Regions from separate parts of the Mesorhizobium sp. M0058 genome, predicted to be linked through region 1. Evidence: predicted binding sites of a transcription regulator. Region 1 holds the regulator's gene; the other holds the start of a gene.
What was found. The regulator PhoB, encoded in region 1, activates phosphate uptake and scavenging genes when phosphate is short. The targets are predictions, from matches to a motif close to TGTCATNNANCTGTCAT.

Region 1 (7,616 bases):
GCGCCAGCGACATGGCGACACCCGCCAGCATGGCGGCTGCAAATCTGTTCATCATAATCCTCCCTGCGCCGCGTGCGGCGCGACAAAACTGGCCCGAGGGCCGGCACACAGAGGCGCTATTTTTTCGAGCCTCGAAAAAATACTGGTTCAATGATAACGCGCTGTCAACATCGATTCTGATGGATTCTGATGGCCGTGCCGAATTTTTTCGAGGTCCGCAATAAACAATGACAGGGCTGCCGGCGTCTGCCAATATTTGGCTGGTGCCGTCGAACGCCGTCACTATCATGAGGCGCGAGGAGGCCGGGAGGAAACAAATGTCGGTTGGAATCCGCCACGACGATCTGCGCCGTCGCAACCGTGCGATGGTGATTTCAGCCGTGCGCCGGGCCGGCCAGCCGTCGCGGACCGAGATTGCGGCGACCACCGGCCTCAGCCACTCGACCATATCGGCAATCTCGTCTGATCTGATTCAAGAAGGCATCCTGATTGAAGGCAAACCTGGCGAGACCGGCGCACTGAAACGCGGCCGGCCGCAGGTGGGCCTTGGTCTCAACCCGGAAGCGGCGGCGGTGATGACCGTCGTGCTGTCGCTCAATTTCCTGTCCGTCACCGTCATCGACTATGCCGGCCACGTCGTCGCCGAGGAACAGCGCCGGCTGGACACGCTGACCAAGCCGCGCGACGAGCTGATTGGCGAATGCGTAGCAATCGTCCGGCGGCGGCTTGAGGATCCCGACCTCGATGTCCAGAGCATCGCCCGCATTGCCATGGGCATCCAGGGCATCACCGATTCGCAGGCGCGCGCCATGCTGTGGTCGCCGATCACGCCACTGACCGACATTGCCTTCGCCGACATGTTGGAAGCGGAATTCGGCATTCCTGCCACCATGGAGAACGATTGCAACATGATGGCGGTGGCGCTGCAATGGCGCCAGCCCGAGCGCTACCGCGACAATTTTATCGCCATCCTCTTATCGCACGGCATCGGCATGGGCCTGGTGCTGAAAGGCGAACTGTTCACCGGCACCCATTCCTCGGGCGGCGAGTTCGGCCACATGATCCACCGTCCGGGCGGCGCGCTCTGCCGCTGCGGGCGGCGCGGCTGCGTGGAAGCCTATGCCGGAAACTACGCCATCTGGCGCAGCGCCAAAATGATGGGCGAGGATGCCGAGCCGGTCGATATCGGCGACGCTGATATGCGCGCACTCGCCGCGCGCGCCCGCGAAACCGACGGCCCGGAGCGCGAAGCCTATCGCAGGGCCGGCGAGGCGCTCGGCTTCGGCCTCGGCAGCCTGTTTGCGCTGATCGATCCGGCACCCGTCGCCATGGTAGGCGTCAGCGCCGCCGCCTTCGACCTGATCGAACCGGCATTGCGCGAAGCGATCGCCCAGACCGCCGGCGGCCAGCACTCGAAATCGATCTCCTTCGACACCGAGCCCAACGAGCTGCCGCTGATCCGCGAAGGCTGTGCCATGCGCGCGCTCGGCTTCGTCGATCAGGAGATTTTCGCGCCGGGCATTCAGGCCAAATCCGGCAAGCATGTCGCCTGAATGGCCGGCAACGGCGCGACGCGCAGCATCCTAATCTTCCCTGATCGCGTAGCCGGCGCCGCGAATGGTACGGATGACATCCGGCATGCGGCCGTTGTTGACCGCTTTGCGTAAGCGCCCGACATGGACGTCGACGGTTCGCTCGTCTATATAGATCGTCTCGCCCCAGACATTGTCGAGCAGTTGGCTGCGCGAGAACACGCGGCCGGGATGGCGCATCATGAATTCGAGCAGCCGGAACTCGGTCGGTCCGAGCCTGATCTCGCTCTTCTTGCGGTAGACCCGGTGCGATTCTCGATCGAGCACGATGTCGCCGACCTTGAGCACGCTCGACAGCACTTCCGGCTTGGCCCGGCGCAGCAGCGCCTTCACGCGCGCCATGAACTCCGGCGTCGAGAATGGCTTGACCAGATAGTCGTCGGCACCGGTGGACAGGCCGCGCACGCGATCGCTTTCCTCACCGCGCGCGGTCAGCATGATGATCGGCAGCCGCTCGGTTTCGGGCCGCACTCTAAGCCGCCGGCAGAGCTCGATGCCGGAAACAGCGGGCACCATCCAGTCGAGCACCAGGAGATCGGGCACGTTTTCCTGCAGGCGGATCTCGGCTTCGTCGCCGCGTGTCACCACCTCGACCTGATAGCCTTCGGATTCGAGGTTGTAGCGGAGGAGCACGCCCAGCGGCTCCTCGTCCTCCACGACCATGATGCGTGGCGCGATCATAGGCAGTTCACCCTCATCAGGCCGGCGTGGCCATCGCCGTCTCGTCCTGCTTCGGACGATTGGCGGGCAATTGCTGGCCGGTCAGCACATAATACGCATTTTCGGCGATGTTGGTGACATGATCGCCGATGCGCTCAAGATTCTTGGCGCAGAACAAGAGATGCGTGCAGGCGGTGATGTTGCGAGGGTCTTCCATCATGTAGGTCAAGAGCTCACGAAACACGGACGTGTATTTGACGTCGATGCGCTCGTCGTCATTCCTGAGTTTTGCAAGCGCTGCCGCATCGGTGGCGGCATATTCCTCGACGACGCCTTGCACCTGGATCAGCACCAGTTGCGCCATGGCATCGATGGAGTGCGAGAGGTCGCGCGGCGTGACGCTCAAGCCCACGGTGCCGACGCGTTTGGCGATGTTCTTGGCGAGGTCGCCGATGCGCTCGAGGTCGCCCGCCATGCGGATCGAGCCGACCACGGCGCGCAGATCGTTGGCCATCGGCTGGCGCTTGGCGATCAGCGTGATGGCGCGGTCGTCCAGTTCGCGCTGGCGCGCATCCATGATGGCGTCGTCGGAAACGACACGCTGTGCCAGCGCATTGTCCGAATTGAGCAGCGCCCTGGTCGAGCCGCTGACCATCGAGCCTGCCAGATCGCCCATGTCGCGGATCAGCTTGCTGATCTGCCCGAGCTCTTCATCGAAGGAGGCGACGGTATGTTCACCCATGATCTTGGTCCTCGTGCCTGAAAATTCACCCGCCGGACGGCTCAGCCGAAGCGGCCGGTAATGTAGTCCTGGGTGCGCTTGTCGTCGGGGTTGGTGAACATCTTGTCGGTGGCGCCCTCCTCGACGAGATAGCCGAGATGGAACATCGCCGTGCGCTGCGAGACGCGCGCCGCCTGCTGCATCGAGTGGGTGACGATGACGATCGTGTAGTTCTGGCGCAGTTCGTCGATCAGCTCCTCGACACGGGCGGTGGCGATCGGATCGAGCGCCGAGCAGGGCTCGTCCATCAGGATCACCTCCGGCGACACGGCGATGGCGCGCGCGATGCACAGGCGCTGCTGCTGGCCGCCGGACAGGCCGGTGCCGGGCTCCTGCAGGCGGTCCTTGACCTCGTTCCAGATCGCAGCCTTCTTCAGGCTCTGCTCGACGATCTGGTCCATGTCGGACTTGCGCTTGGCCAGCCCATGGATGCGCGGGCCGTAGGCGACGTTCTCGTAGATCGACTTCGGGAACGGGTTGGGTTTCTGGAACACCATGCCGACGCGGGCGCGCAGTTCGACGACATCGATGTTCTTGTCGTAGATGTCGTCTTCATCGAGCGTGATCTTGCCGGTCACCCGCGCCGAATCGATGGTGTCGTTCATGCGGTTGAGGCAGCGCAGGAAGGTCGACTTGCCGCAGCCGGACGGGCCGATCAGCGCCGTCACCTGGTTCTGGCGGATGTCGAGATTGACGTCGAACAACGCCTGCTTCTCGCCGTAGAAGACGCCGACCTTGTCGCCGCGCATCTTGATGACTTCGTTCGACTTGGCGTTCATTTTGTCGCCCACTGCATTCTCAAGGGACTGTTCGGTCATGATGTTCATACCAAATTGCCTTTTTTCTACCAGCGCCGCTCGAACCGGCGCCGGAGCACGATCGCGGTGATGTTCATGGCCATGAGGAAGACGAGCAGGATGATGATGGCGCCGGACATGCGCTCGACAAAAGCGCGCTCAGCCTCGTTTGCCCACATATAGATCTGAACCGGCAGCGCGGTCGCCGGATCGAAAGGCGTCGTCGGATAATCGGCGACGAAAGCGACCATGCCGATCAAGAGCAGCGGTGCTGTCTCGCCGAGCGCACGCGCCAGGCCCATGATGGTGCCGGTAAGGATGCCTGGGGCGGCAAGCGGCAGGATGTGATGGAACACCATCTGCATCTTGGAGGCGCCGAGACCTAGGGCCGCCGAGCGGATCGACGGCGGCACCGCGGCGAGGGCGGCGCGCGTGGCGATGATTATGGTCGGCAATGTCATCAAGGTCAGCACCAGGCCGCCGACGAAGGAAGCCGAGCGCGGCATGCCGAGGAAGTTGATGAACACGGCAAGGCCAAGCAGACCGAAGACGATCGACGGCACCGCCGCGAGATTGTTGATGTTGACCTCGATCAGGTCGGTGAAGCGGTTCTTCTTGGCGAATTCCTCGAGATAGATCGAGGCGGCGACGCCGATCGGCAGCGCCAGCAACAGCACGATCACCATCATGTAGAACGAGCCGATGATCGCCACGCCCATGCCCGACGTTTCGGGCCGGCTGGAGGCGCCATAGGTGAACAGGCCGGTGTTGAAATGCTCGGCCATCACGCCGTCGGCTTTAAGCTTGTTCATCCAGTCGATCTGCTGGTTGGACACCTTGCGGCGCGCTTCATCGACGCCGAGGTCGATCTGACCCTTGAAGGCCGAGTCGAGGTTCGCGGCAGCCAGGATGTCGACGTCACGCGTCCTGCCGATCACCGACGGATCGGCGGAGACGATGTCGCGCAGCTGGACGCGGGCGCCTTCCGACAGGAAGCCCCTGAGCTTCAGCATCATCGGCTTGTTGGCCGGATCGATGCCGAGCTTGGCCACCAGCGCGTTTTCGGCGAGCTTGGGATAGTTCGCCTTGATCAGCACATTCGGGTCTGTGGCACGCTTGTTCGAGGGGTCGATGACCTTCTCATCGAAGGTGATCGGAAGCGTCACCGTCGTCTGCCAGAAGGCGGTGTAGCCTTTCGAGACGATGGTGATCAACATGATGGCCAGGAACGCCAGGCCCACCGAGATCGCAATCACGCCATAGATGCGGAACCGGCGTTCGGCGGCATAGCGCGCCTTCAGCCCGATGTCGCGGCGCGGACGCGCGACGGCACCCGCCATCGTGTCCAGGGGGATGTCGGTCATTCGTACTGCTCCCGGTACTTGCGCACGATGTAGAGGGCGACGATGTTCATCACCAGCGTCAGCGCGAACAGCGTCAGGCCGAGCGCGAAGGCGACCAGCGTCTGCGGCGAGTTGAACTCGAGATCGCCGGTCAGCTGGTTGACAATCTTGACGGTGATGGTCGTCATCGCCTCGAACGGATTGGCCGTCAGATTGGCGGCGACGCCCGCCGCCAGCACGACGATCATCGTCTCGCCGATGGCGCGCGACGCCGTCAACAGGATGGCGCCGACGATGCCGGGCAGTGCCGCCGGCAGGATCACCCGCTTGATCGTCTCGGAGCGCGTGGCGCCGAGGCCGAGCGAGCCGTCACGCATTGCGCGCGGCACCGCGGTGATGATGTCGTCGGACAAAGAGGACACGACCGGGATCAGCATGACGCCCATCACCAGACCGGCGGTGAAGATGCTCTGGCCCTGGATGAAGGGCGAGCCGCCGGTGAGTGCCGCCGACAGGTCGCGCAAGAACGGTCCGAGCGTGACAACGGCGAAGATGCCGTAGACGATGGTCGGAATGCCGGCCAGCAGTTCCAACGCCGGCTTGACCACCGAGCGCACACCGCGCGAGGCATATTCGGACATGTAGACCGCCGACATCAGCCCGACCGGCACTGCGACCAGAAGCGCGACGGCGGCGATGTAGAGCGTGCCGGCGAGTAGCGGGATCAGGCCGAACTGACCCTGGCTGCCGCCGGAACCGGCGGCGGCGAAACGCGGATCCCACACCGTGCCGAAGAAGAAGCTCATCGGCGATACGCTCTCGAAGAAGGTGATCGTCTGGAACAGCATCGACAGCACGATGCCGACCGTGGTCAGGATGGCGATGGTCGAGGCCGCAAGCAGCCCCCACAGCATCAGCTTCTCGACATTGTTGCGCGCCCTGGCGCGCGGCGCGATCTGCCTCAGCGCATAGAAGGCGCCGGCGACCGACAGCGCGAAGGTCAGCACGGCGCCGAACAGGCCGAGCCGGTCCTGGACCTGGTTCGCCTCGACCGCGATCGGGATCATATAGTCCTGTGTGTCGCTGGCCAGTGCCACGCCCTTGGCGGCGAGCAGCGGCTGCAATTCGGCGAAAGTAGCGGGAAGTGCGGTATCGCCATCGAGCCGGCGCAGGCCCTTGGCCAGGCTCTTCACCATGCTGGCGTCGAGCGCTTCGCTGGCCACCTTTGTGTCGGCGGTGCGCTCGGGCAAAGCGGCATGGATGTGCCGGTCGAGATAGAAGGAAGAGCCGATATCCCAGACGGCGAGCAGCAGGACGGCAGGCAGGACCGCGAGCAGAAAGGCCCACCAGCCATGATAATGCGCGCGCGAATGCGGCTTGACCTTGCCGGTATCCTGCGCCGCTGCGCGCTGGCGGCCGATCACAAAAGCGACCACGCCTATGGCGATGACTATGGCGAGTACGAGCAAGGACGACATCACCCACCCCAGGGAAAATTCAGATCGCCGCCACCGTTGCGGCAAGCGGCGAAATCAGGGCGCGGATTTGGTCCGCGCCCTGATCCGGTCGGTTGATTACATCGTCTTTCCGGCGGCGAAGGCGTCGCGCTGGCCCTGACGTTCGGCGTCGGGAGCGGAAACCAGGCCGTACTGGGCGAGCGGGCTTTCCGGGCCGATCATCTGGTCATCAAGGAAGAACTCGACATATTCCTTGAGGCCGGGAACGACGCCCAGATGCGCCTTCTTGACGTAGAAGAACAACGGCCGCGACACGGGGTACGTGCCATCGGCGATGGTCTGCGTCGAAGGCACGATGCCTTCGACGGTAGCGACCTTCAGCTTGTCGGCATTGTTCTCGTAGAAGGCGAGGCCGAACACGCCAACGCCGCTCTTGTTGGAGTCGATGCGGGCCAGCGTCTCGGTGTAGTCGCCGTCAATGTCGACAGCCTTGCCGTCTTTGCGGATGGCGATGCAGGTCTTGCCGATTTCCTTGTCGTCGGCGATGCCGGCAGCCTTCAAAGCGGCCTTGTCGCAGCCGGCGTCGAGCAGCTTGGTCTCGAACACTTCACGGGTGCCGTGCTTCTCACCCGGGATATAGGCGGCGATATCCCAGTCGGGCAGCTTCGGATTGACCTGGTTCCACTTGGTGTTCGGGTTGTCGACCAGCTTGCCGTCGACCACCAGCTTGGCGGCGAGCGCCTTGTAGATGTCGGCGGGAACCAGCGCCCAGTCCGGACCCTTGATGTCGGTGGCAAAGACGATGCCGTCATAGCCGATGCGGACTTCCTGGACGTCCTTGACGCCGGCGTCGGCGCAGGACTTCAACTCGTCCTTCTTGATCGGGCGCGAGGAGTTGGCGATGTCGATCGTGTCTTCGCCGACGCCCTTGCAGAACTCCTTGATGCCGGCGCCGCTGCCGCCGGACTCGACCACCGGGGTCTTGA
Region 2 (7,616 bases), on a different contig from region 1:
CGTCGGCGCCTGCCGCCCGCTCCAGGCTCTCGAGGATTTCGGCGAGCGAGGGTTGGGAAAAATGCCGGGCAATGGCTTCCAACACCGGCTGGCCGGTCTCGCGCCTGGCCGGCACGAAAAAGCCGCGCAGCACCGATTCCGGATCGCCATTGGCGCAGAGCCGGTCAAGAAAGGCAGCCTGGTCAGCGGCCTTGATGGTGTGGGTGGCCAGGCCCGACCACAGCGCATCGCCATAGCGAATGCGGTTGCCGGTCAGCGCCAGATACATGCCGAAGCTGCCGCCAAGGTCGGGCAGAAGATGGCTGCCGCCGACATCCGGGAAGAAACCGATGCCGACTTCGGGCATGGCGAACTGGGCATTCTCGGTCAGCACACGCTGCGAACCGTGGAAAGAGATGCCGACGCCGCCGCCCATAACGATCCCGTCGATCAGCGCGACATAGGGCTTTTTGTAACTGTTGATGCGGGCGTTGAGCCGGTATTCGTCGGCGAAGAACTCGACCGGCGGCTTTCCGGCGCGGGCCTCGTAGACGTGCATGATGTCGCCGCCGGCGCAAAACGCCCTGCCCTCGGCCTTGACGATGACGACATCGACGCCGGTATCGCGCTCAAAAGCGTCGAGCGCCTTGTCCAGCGCCTTGATCATGCGATGTGTCAGCGCATTGAGCGCCTGCGGCCGCGTCAGCGTGACGACGCCTGCCTTGCCCAACCGTTCGAAGCGGATCTCGTCGCCGCCGCCAAAATCCATCGTCAGAGAATCCCTCCCCGCGCCTGCGGGACTGAAGTGCTAAAGGTGGCGCATGGGTGCGTCAACCGGCGGGCGCGGTTTGGATTTTCGCAAGGGAACGCGACCGTGCTTTGCCCCCGACAGAAATGCGCGCAAAATTGCCGGGCAAAACAGCCTTTCTTCTGATGCAGGGACAAACGCATGACGCTTGAAACCGCAGCGCCGAGCCATGGCTGGGAGATGCCGAAAAAGTTCGACCCGGATGATGTTCTCAGCCGCCCGCTGATGGCCAATCTGGCGACCGTGACCGCTGACGGCGCGCCGCGCAACGCGCCGATGTGGTTCATCTGGGAGGACGCTGCGATCTGGCTGCTCGGCTCGACCGGCGCAAGTGCTGTCAAACACCTCGAACGCGACCCGCGCTGCGCCGTGGAGATCGTCCATTTCGACAATGAGGCCGGCATCCTGCTGCATCTCGGCCTGCGCGGCGTCGCCACCATAGAAGCGATGGCGCCGAACCGCTTCAAACGGCTGCTGCACAAATATCTCGGCCCGGAGGCGACCTGGAACCGCTGGTTCATCGACAATGTCGCCGACATCGGCCATCCGGACGGGCGCCTGATCCGGCTCGCCCCGGAGAGCACCTTCACCAACAATGTGTCGTTGTTCAAAACCGGCCCAGAACTGGCGTGGCCGCCAAAGCCGTAAGCACCGCGTCATCGGCTGGCACAATCGTGTCGCATTGGTCAGCGGCAAGGCCTCGTGGTAAAAGCCGCCTCGACCCGGAGTTTTTGCGATGAACAAATTCACCCCCGCGACGAGCAACAAATTCGCGCCGGCAAAGCCCGCCGGTGCGCGCAGCGTCGACGAGATCACCGGCAGCCGCCGCTTGCGGCGCATGCGCAAGGCCGACTGGTTGCGCCGCCTAGTGCAGGAAAACCGGCTTACGGTGAACGATCTGATCTGGCCGATCTTCGTCATCGACGGCAAGAACACGCGCGAGCCGATCGCCGCCATGCCCGGCGTCTTCCGCCTGTCGCTGGACCTCGCCGTCAAGGAGGCCGAGCGGGCCGCTAAGCTCGGCATTCCGGCGATCGCCACCTTCCCCAATGTTGAACTCAGCCTGCGCGACCAGACGGGATCGCACATCCTCGACCCGGAAAACATCATCAACCGCGCCACCCGCGCCATCAAGGACGCGGTGCCGGAGATCGGCATCATCACCGATGCGGCGCTCGACCCGTTCACCTCGCACGGCCATGACGGCATCTTGCGCGACGGCATCATCGTCAATGACGAGACGGTGGAACAGGTGACCGCCGCGGCCGTCATCCAGGCGGCGGCCGGCGCCGACATCATCGCGCCGTCCGACATGATGGACGGCCGCATCGGCGCCATTCGCGACGCACTCGACGCCAACGGTTTTTCGGATGTGGCGATCATGTCCTATGCGACGAAATTCGCCTCCGCCTTCTATGGCCCCTATCGCGAGGCGGTGGGCACCGCCGGCCTGCTCAAGGGTGACAAGAAGACCTATTATCTCGACCACGCCAATTCCGACGAAGCGGTGCGCGAGGCCGAGCAGGATATCGCCGAGGGCGCCGACATGCTGATGGTCAAGCCCGGCCTGCCCTATCTCGACATCATCCGCCGGCTGAAGGACGAGTTCCAGATGCCGACCTTCGCCTACCAGGTGTCAGGCGAATATTCGATGATCAAGGCGGCGGCCGCCAATGGCTGGATCGACGGCGAAAAGGCGATGCTGGAATCGCTGCTCGCCTTCAAGCGCGCCGGCTGTGACGGCATCCTGACTTACTTCGCGCCGGAAGTGGCGCAACTGCTGAAGGGTTAGCCGGAACCTGGATGCTCCGGGTTCCGGCTTTTCCTCACGCCTTTGGCAAATAAGGAATCGTTCCGGCGAGATCGGTATCGTCGATCAGTTGGAAGCGGCTGTCGCTGCCCTTCTGACGCTCCGCCACAAACGGAGCGTATTGCGGATCGTTGGTGAAGGCTTCGGCTGCCTTTGCCGACGGAAACGCCATGATGGCGATCAGGCTGGTGTCGAGCGGCTTGCCCTCCAGCGTCTTCACATTGCCGCTGCGGGCGAGATACTTGCCGCCATGCTTGTGGACGAGGTCATGCACCGAAGCGGCATAGGCCGGCACCCATTTGTCGTCCTTCACCTTGATGTCTGCGATCACGTAAGCGGTCATTGTCCAACTCCTCATGGATCGGCACCGGACTGCCCGGTGACGTGACCGCTGCCTCGCATGGCGGCGCCGGACCGCTCCAGTCACAGAACTGTACCGGGGGTGCCAGTACAGCTTCTGTACTGGCTGAACTCAGGTTTTCTGAATAAGGTCCGGCAACATCTTTTGGAGCTCACCACATGACACAAGCCGGTTACAAGCAATTCTGCCCGCTCTCCATGGCCGCCGAGCTGCTCTGCACACGCTGGACCATGGTGCTGCTGCGCGAACTGGTGGCGGGGTCGACCCGCTTCAACGATTTGCGCCGCGGCGTGCCGAAAATGTCGCCAACCCTTCTGTCGCAACGGCTCAAGGACCTCGAGGCCGGCGGCATCGTCGAGCGGACCGAGATCGCGACCGAGAAGGGCGTGTTCGAATACCGGCTGACCGAGGCGGGCCGGGATTTGCGCCCGGTTGTCGAGGCGATGGGGTTTTGGGGCCAGAAATGGGTCGAGGCCAGGCTGTCGCTCAAAAACCTCGATCCGTCGCTGCTGATGTGGGACATGCGGCGCAATCTGAACCCCAGTCCGCTGCCGGACGGGCGCACCGTGATACAATTCCTGTACCATGACCTGCCGGCGTCAAAACGATCGTGGTGGCTGATCGTCGAAAAGCAGGGCGAGGTCGATCTTTGCTGGTACGATCCGGGCTTCGACGTCGATCTCTACGTCTCGACCGATCTGTGCACCATGACCTCGATCTGGATGGGGCTGACGACAGTTCACAAGGAACGCGACAAGATCAGCCTGACCGGCGATCTCGACGTCGCCGGCAAGATGCAGATCTGGCTTGGGCTCAGCCCGTTTGCGGTGATGCCGAAGCGCGTGGCGGCTTGAGGTCCCTGCGCATTCCACAGATCGGCTTGCCTCTAAAATACTAGTTGCAAAATGCAATCAGTTTGAATACTGATTGCAAATCACAACTGGTCATCAAAGGGAGTCTTCCATGTCCAAACTCCGCGTCAATGCCTTCACCTTGTCGCTCGACGGTTTCGGCGCCGGTCCTGACCAGGACCTGCAAAATCCGCTCGGCGTTGGTGGCGAAGATCTGCACAAATGGATGACCGGCACCCGCACCTTCCACGAGATGGTCGGCAAGGATGGCGGCAGCACCGATGTGGACGACCGGTTCACCGTCCGCAGCTTCGACAATGTCGGCGCCTGGATCCTCGGCCGCAACATGTTCGGTCCAATCCGCGGCGAATGGCCAGACGAGAGCTGGAAAGGCTGGTGGGGCGACAACCCGCCCTATCATGTGCCGACCTTCGTGCTGACCCACTACGAGCGCGACTCCATTGTGATGGAAGGCGGCACCATTTTCCACTTCGTTACCGGCGGCATCCACGCCGCGCTCGAACAAGCAAAGGCCGCGGCCGGCGGCAAGGATGTCCGCGTCGGCGGCGGCGTTTCCACCATCCGGCAATATCTGCAAGAGAAGCTCATTGACGAGTTGCATCTGGCGGTGTCGCCGGTGTTGCTCGGGAGGGGCGAGAGCCTGTTTGCCGGGCTGGATATGCTGAAGCTGGGTTACCAGTGCACCGAGCAGGTGGCGACAGCGCTCGCCACGCATGTGACGATCAAGCGGGTGTAAGCCTCATTTGGGAAAATTGCGATCCGTCGCGCCCCCTCTGTCCTTCCGGACATCTCCCCCACGCCGGGGGAGATCGGATGTCGCGCCGGCTTTCGCCACTCATCAACGTAGCAAGAAGGGCGCCATCGGCGAAGCTGCCAATCTCCCCCCTTGTGGGGGAGATGTCCGGCAGGACAGAGGGGGGCGCGAAAGAATGCCGTCCTCTCGTGTCTTCAATTGCGAAGACGCTCAATACTTCTCCGGCACGTAAAGCTCGCGCGGCAGGACCTGGCGCTCGTACTCCGGGTTGAACACCCGCTCGGGCAGCGTGATTTCTTCGTGCGGCACGTCCTCATAGGGCAGCTGTTTGAGGAGATGGTCGATGCAGTTCAGCCGCGCCCGCTTCTTGTCGTTGCCTTCGACGATGTACCACGGTGCCTCGGGGATGTTGGTGCGGGCAAACGTCTCTTCCTTGGCCTTGGTGTACTGCTCCCAGCGCACGCGCGACTGCAGGTCCATCGGCGACAGCTTCCACTGCTTCATCGGGTCGTGGATGCGCATCATGAAGCGCATCTGCTGTTCCTCGTCGGTGATCGAGAACCAGTATTTGACCAGCGTGACGCCGGAGCGGACCAACATGCGCTCGAACTCCGGCACGTCGCGGAAGAACTCTTCGACCTGATCGGGTTCGGCAAAGCCCATCACCCGCTCGACGCCGGAGCGGTTGTACCAGGAGCGGTCGAACAGCACGATCTCGCCGCCGGCCGGCAGATGCGGCACGTAGCGCTGGAAATACCACTGCGATTTTTCGCGCTCGGTCGGCGCCGGCAGCGCCACGACGCGGCAGATGCGCGGGTTGAGGCGCTGGGTGATGCGCTTGATGACGCCGCCCTTGCCGGCGGAATCGCGTCCTTCGAAAACCACCACCAGCTTCTTCTTGTGGTAGGCGACCCAGGACTGCAGCTTGATTAGTTCCGACTGCAAGCCGATCAGGTCGCGGAAATACTGCATGCGGTCGATCGACGGCGGATGCGCGTTCTTGTAGATCTTGGAGATCTCCAGCGACAGCGCCGGCTCCGACATTTCAAGCTCATAGTCCTCGTCGAGCATGTCGGCGAGTTCGGCTTCCAGCCAATCCCTGGCCGGAGAATTCTGCTTCAACTCGGTCATTTCCACTGCTCCGCTTGCCGGCTGACATGAAACCCTGAGCCGACTTGATATAGGCCGGCAATGACGGTTTTATTGCAACCCGCCAGCCAGCCGATCATCGCTGCAAATCGGCGAGGCATGGCTGATCCATCGCCGTGGCATGGCGACAAGCCGCTCAAATTGTCCTACAAATGGCCGACCCGTTCGGGCTGCCCGCCCTTCTCCAGTAAATCCCCACCCACCAAAATTGCGAGGACCGACATGGAATACCGCACGCTTGGCCGTTCCGGCTTGAAAGTTTCGACGCTGACCTTGGGAACCATGACCTTCGGCGGCAGCGGGCCGTTCGCTGCCGTCGGCAATTCCGATCTCGCGGAGGCCTCGCGCATCATCGACACTTGCATCGATGCCGGCATCAATCTCATCGACACCGCCAATGTCTATTCGAACGGATTGTCGGAAGAGATCATCGGCGAGGCGCTCGGCGGCAAGCGCAAGAACGACGTGCTGATCGCCTCCAAGGCGCGCATGCGGATCGGCAAGGGCCCCAATGACGAGGGCCTGTCGCGCCATCATCTGATCCGCGAATGCGAGAAGAGCCTGAAGCGCCTCAGGACAGATGTCATCGACATCTATTTCCTGCACGAATGGGATGGCGCGACGCCGCTCGAGGAAACCATCGCCGCGCTCGACACGCTGGTTGCCCAGGGCAAGATCCGCTATGTCGGCTGCTCCAACTATTCCGGCTGGCAGGTCATGAAGGCGCTCGGCATCAGCGACAGCCAGCACCAGCCGCGCTTCGTCACCCAGCAGATCCACTACACGCTGGAAGCACGCGAGGCCGAGTATGAGCTCTTGCCGATCTCGGTCGACCAGGGCCTTGGCGTGCTGGTGTGGAGCCCGCTCGCCGGCGGCCTGATGTCGGGAAAATACCGCCGCGACAGTCCGACGGCGCGCCAGATCGGCGGCTGGTCGGAACCACCGATCCGCGACGAGGACCGGCTGTGGCGGATCGTCGACGTGCTGGTCGACATCGGCGCCACTCGCGGCGTCTCGGCGGCCCAGGTGGCGCTGGCCTGGCTGCTTGGCCGGCCGGCCGTCAGTTCGCTGGTGATTGGCGCACGCAACGAGGCCCAGTTGAAAGACAATCTCGCCGCGGCAAGCCTGACGCTGTCCTTTGATGAACGCCAGCGCCTCGATGCCGTCAGCCGGCCGCCGGTGCTCTATCCCTACTGGCACCAGCAGTTTACGGCGAAGGACCGCTTCGGCCCGGCCGATCTGGTTATGGACCGCAGCGTTATCTGACTTAAGGGCGCCGGAAGCGGCTAGCCCGCGATAAACCGCCAGACCTGCGGATCGGGCTCGATCTGGCCGCTGAGCACGAAATATTTGTAGAGCACGAGCAGGCAGATCGCCTGCTCGGCCCGCTCGTCGGCGAATTTGCGGCAATAGGCGTTGGCCGCCGCAACGATGCGCTGGGCCTCGGCCGGATGCTGCTCGAGATGATGCACCCGCTCGGCCAGATCGCTGAAGTCGGGCGCCAGCGGCACATAATGGACATCGGGCTCGAGTTGCCCCTCGGCGAACCAGGTCTCGTAAGTCGGCGGCGGCATCAGGCAGAGCGAGTTCGAGCTCATGATCCATTTCAGATTGGTCGCGACATCATTGCCTTCGAGCGAGATGATGTAGCGATAGCGGCGCTGCTGATCGATGCTGAGATAGGGCTTGCGGTATTCCGCAAGTGCTGTCGCCCTCGGCGTGCCGACATCGCAGAACGGCAGATTGCGGGCTGCATCCAGCAACAAGGTGCGGATCGGATTGTTGAGTTCGCCGCGCCAAACGACGAGCGGATGCTTGTCGGCGAAGGCGACATCGTCGGCCGGCATGTAGAAATGACGGAACTTGTTCAGCTTGAACAGGAC

Region 2: a site for PhoB is predicted at 5,776-5,792, ahead of ppk2 (polyphosphate kinase 2). Genes of this name have one in related genera too.

The regions. Positions count from the first base shown of each region.
Region 1 covers NZ_JAMYUQ010000008.1:1,089-8,704, forward strand. The annotation lists gene xylF (D-xylose ABC transporter substrate-binding protein) at 1-52, opposite strand, end outside; gene NKJ75_RS14850 (ROK family protein) at 318-1,553, shown strand; gene phoB (phosphate regulon transcriptional regulator PhoB) at 1,584-2,273, opposite strand; gene phoU (phosphate signaling complex protein PhoU) at 2,290-2,994, opposite strand; gene pstB (phosphate ABC transporter ATP-binding protein PstB) at 3,036-3,860, opposite strand; gene pstA (phosphate ABC transporter permease PstA) at 3,878-5,194, opposite strand; gene pstC (phosphate ABC transporter permease subunit PstC) at 5,191-6,651, opposite strand; gene NKJ75_RS14880 (substrate-binding domain-containing protein) at 6,748-7,616, opposite strand, start outside.
Region 2 covers NZ_JAMYUQ010000002.1:295,378-302,993, reverse strand. The annotation lists gene NKJ75_RS04310 (enoyl-CoA hydratase/isomerase family protein) at 1-748, opposite strand, end outside; gene NKJ75_RS04305 (pyridoxamine 5'-phosphate oxidase family protein) at 929-1,435, shown strand; gene hemB (porphobilinogen synthase) at 1,524-2,579, shown strand; gene NKJ75_RS04295 (DUF1330 domain-containing protein) at 2,614-2,940, opposite strand; gene NKJ75_RS04290 (winged helix-turn-helix transcriptional regulator) at 3,117-3,812, shown strand; gene NKJ75_RS04285 (dihydrofolate reductase family protein) at 3,922-4,566, shown strand; gene ppk2 (polyphosphate kinase 2) at 4,795-5,715, opposite strand; gene NKJ75_RS04275 (aldo/keto reductase) at 5,956-6,999, shown strand; gene NKJ75_RS04270 (glycosyl transferase family 90) at 7,020-7,616, opposite strand, start outside.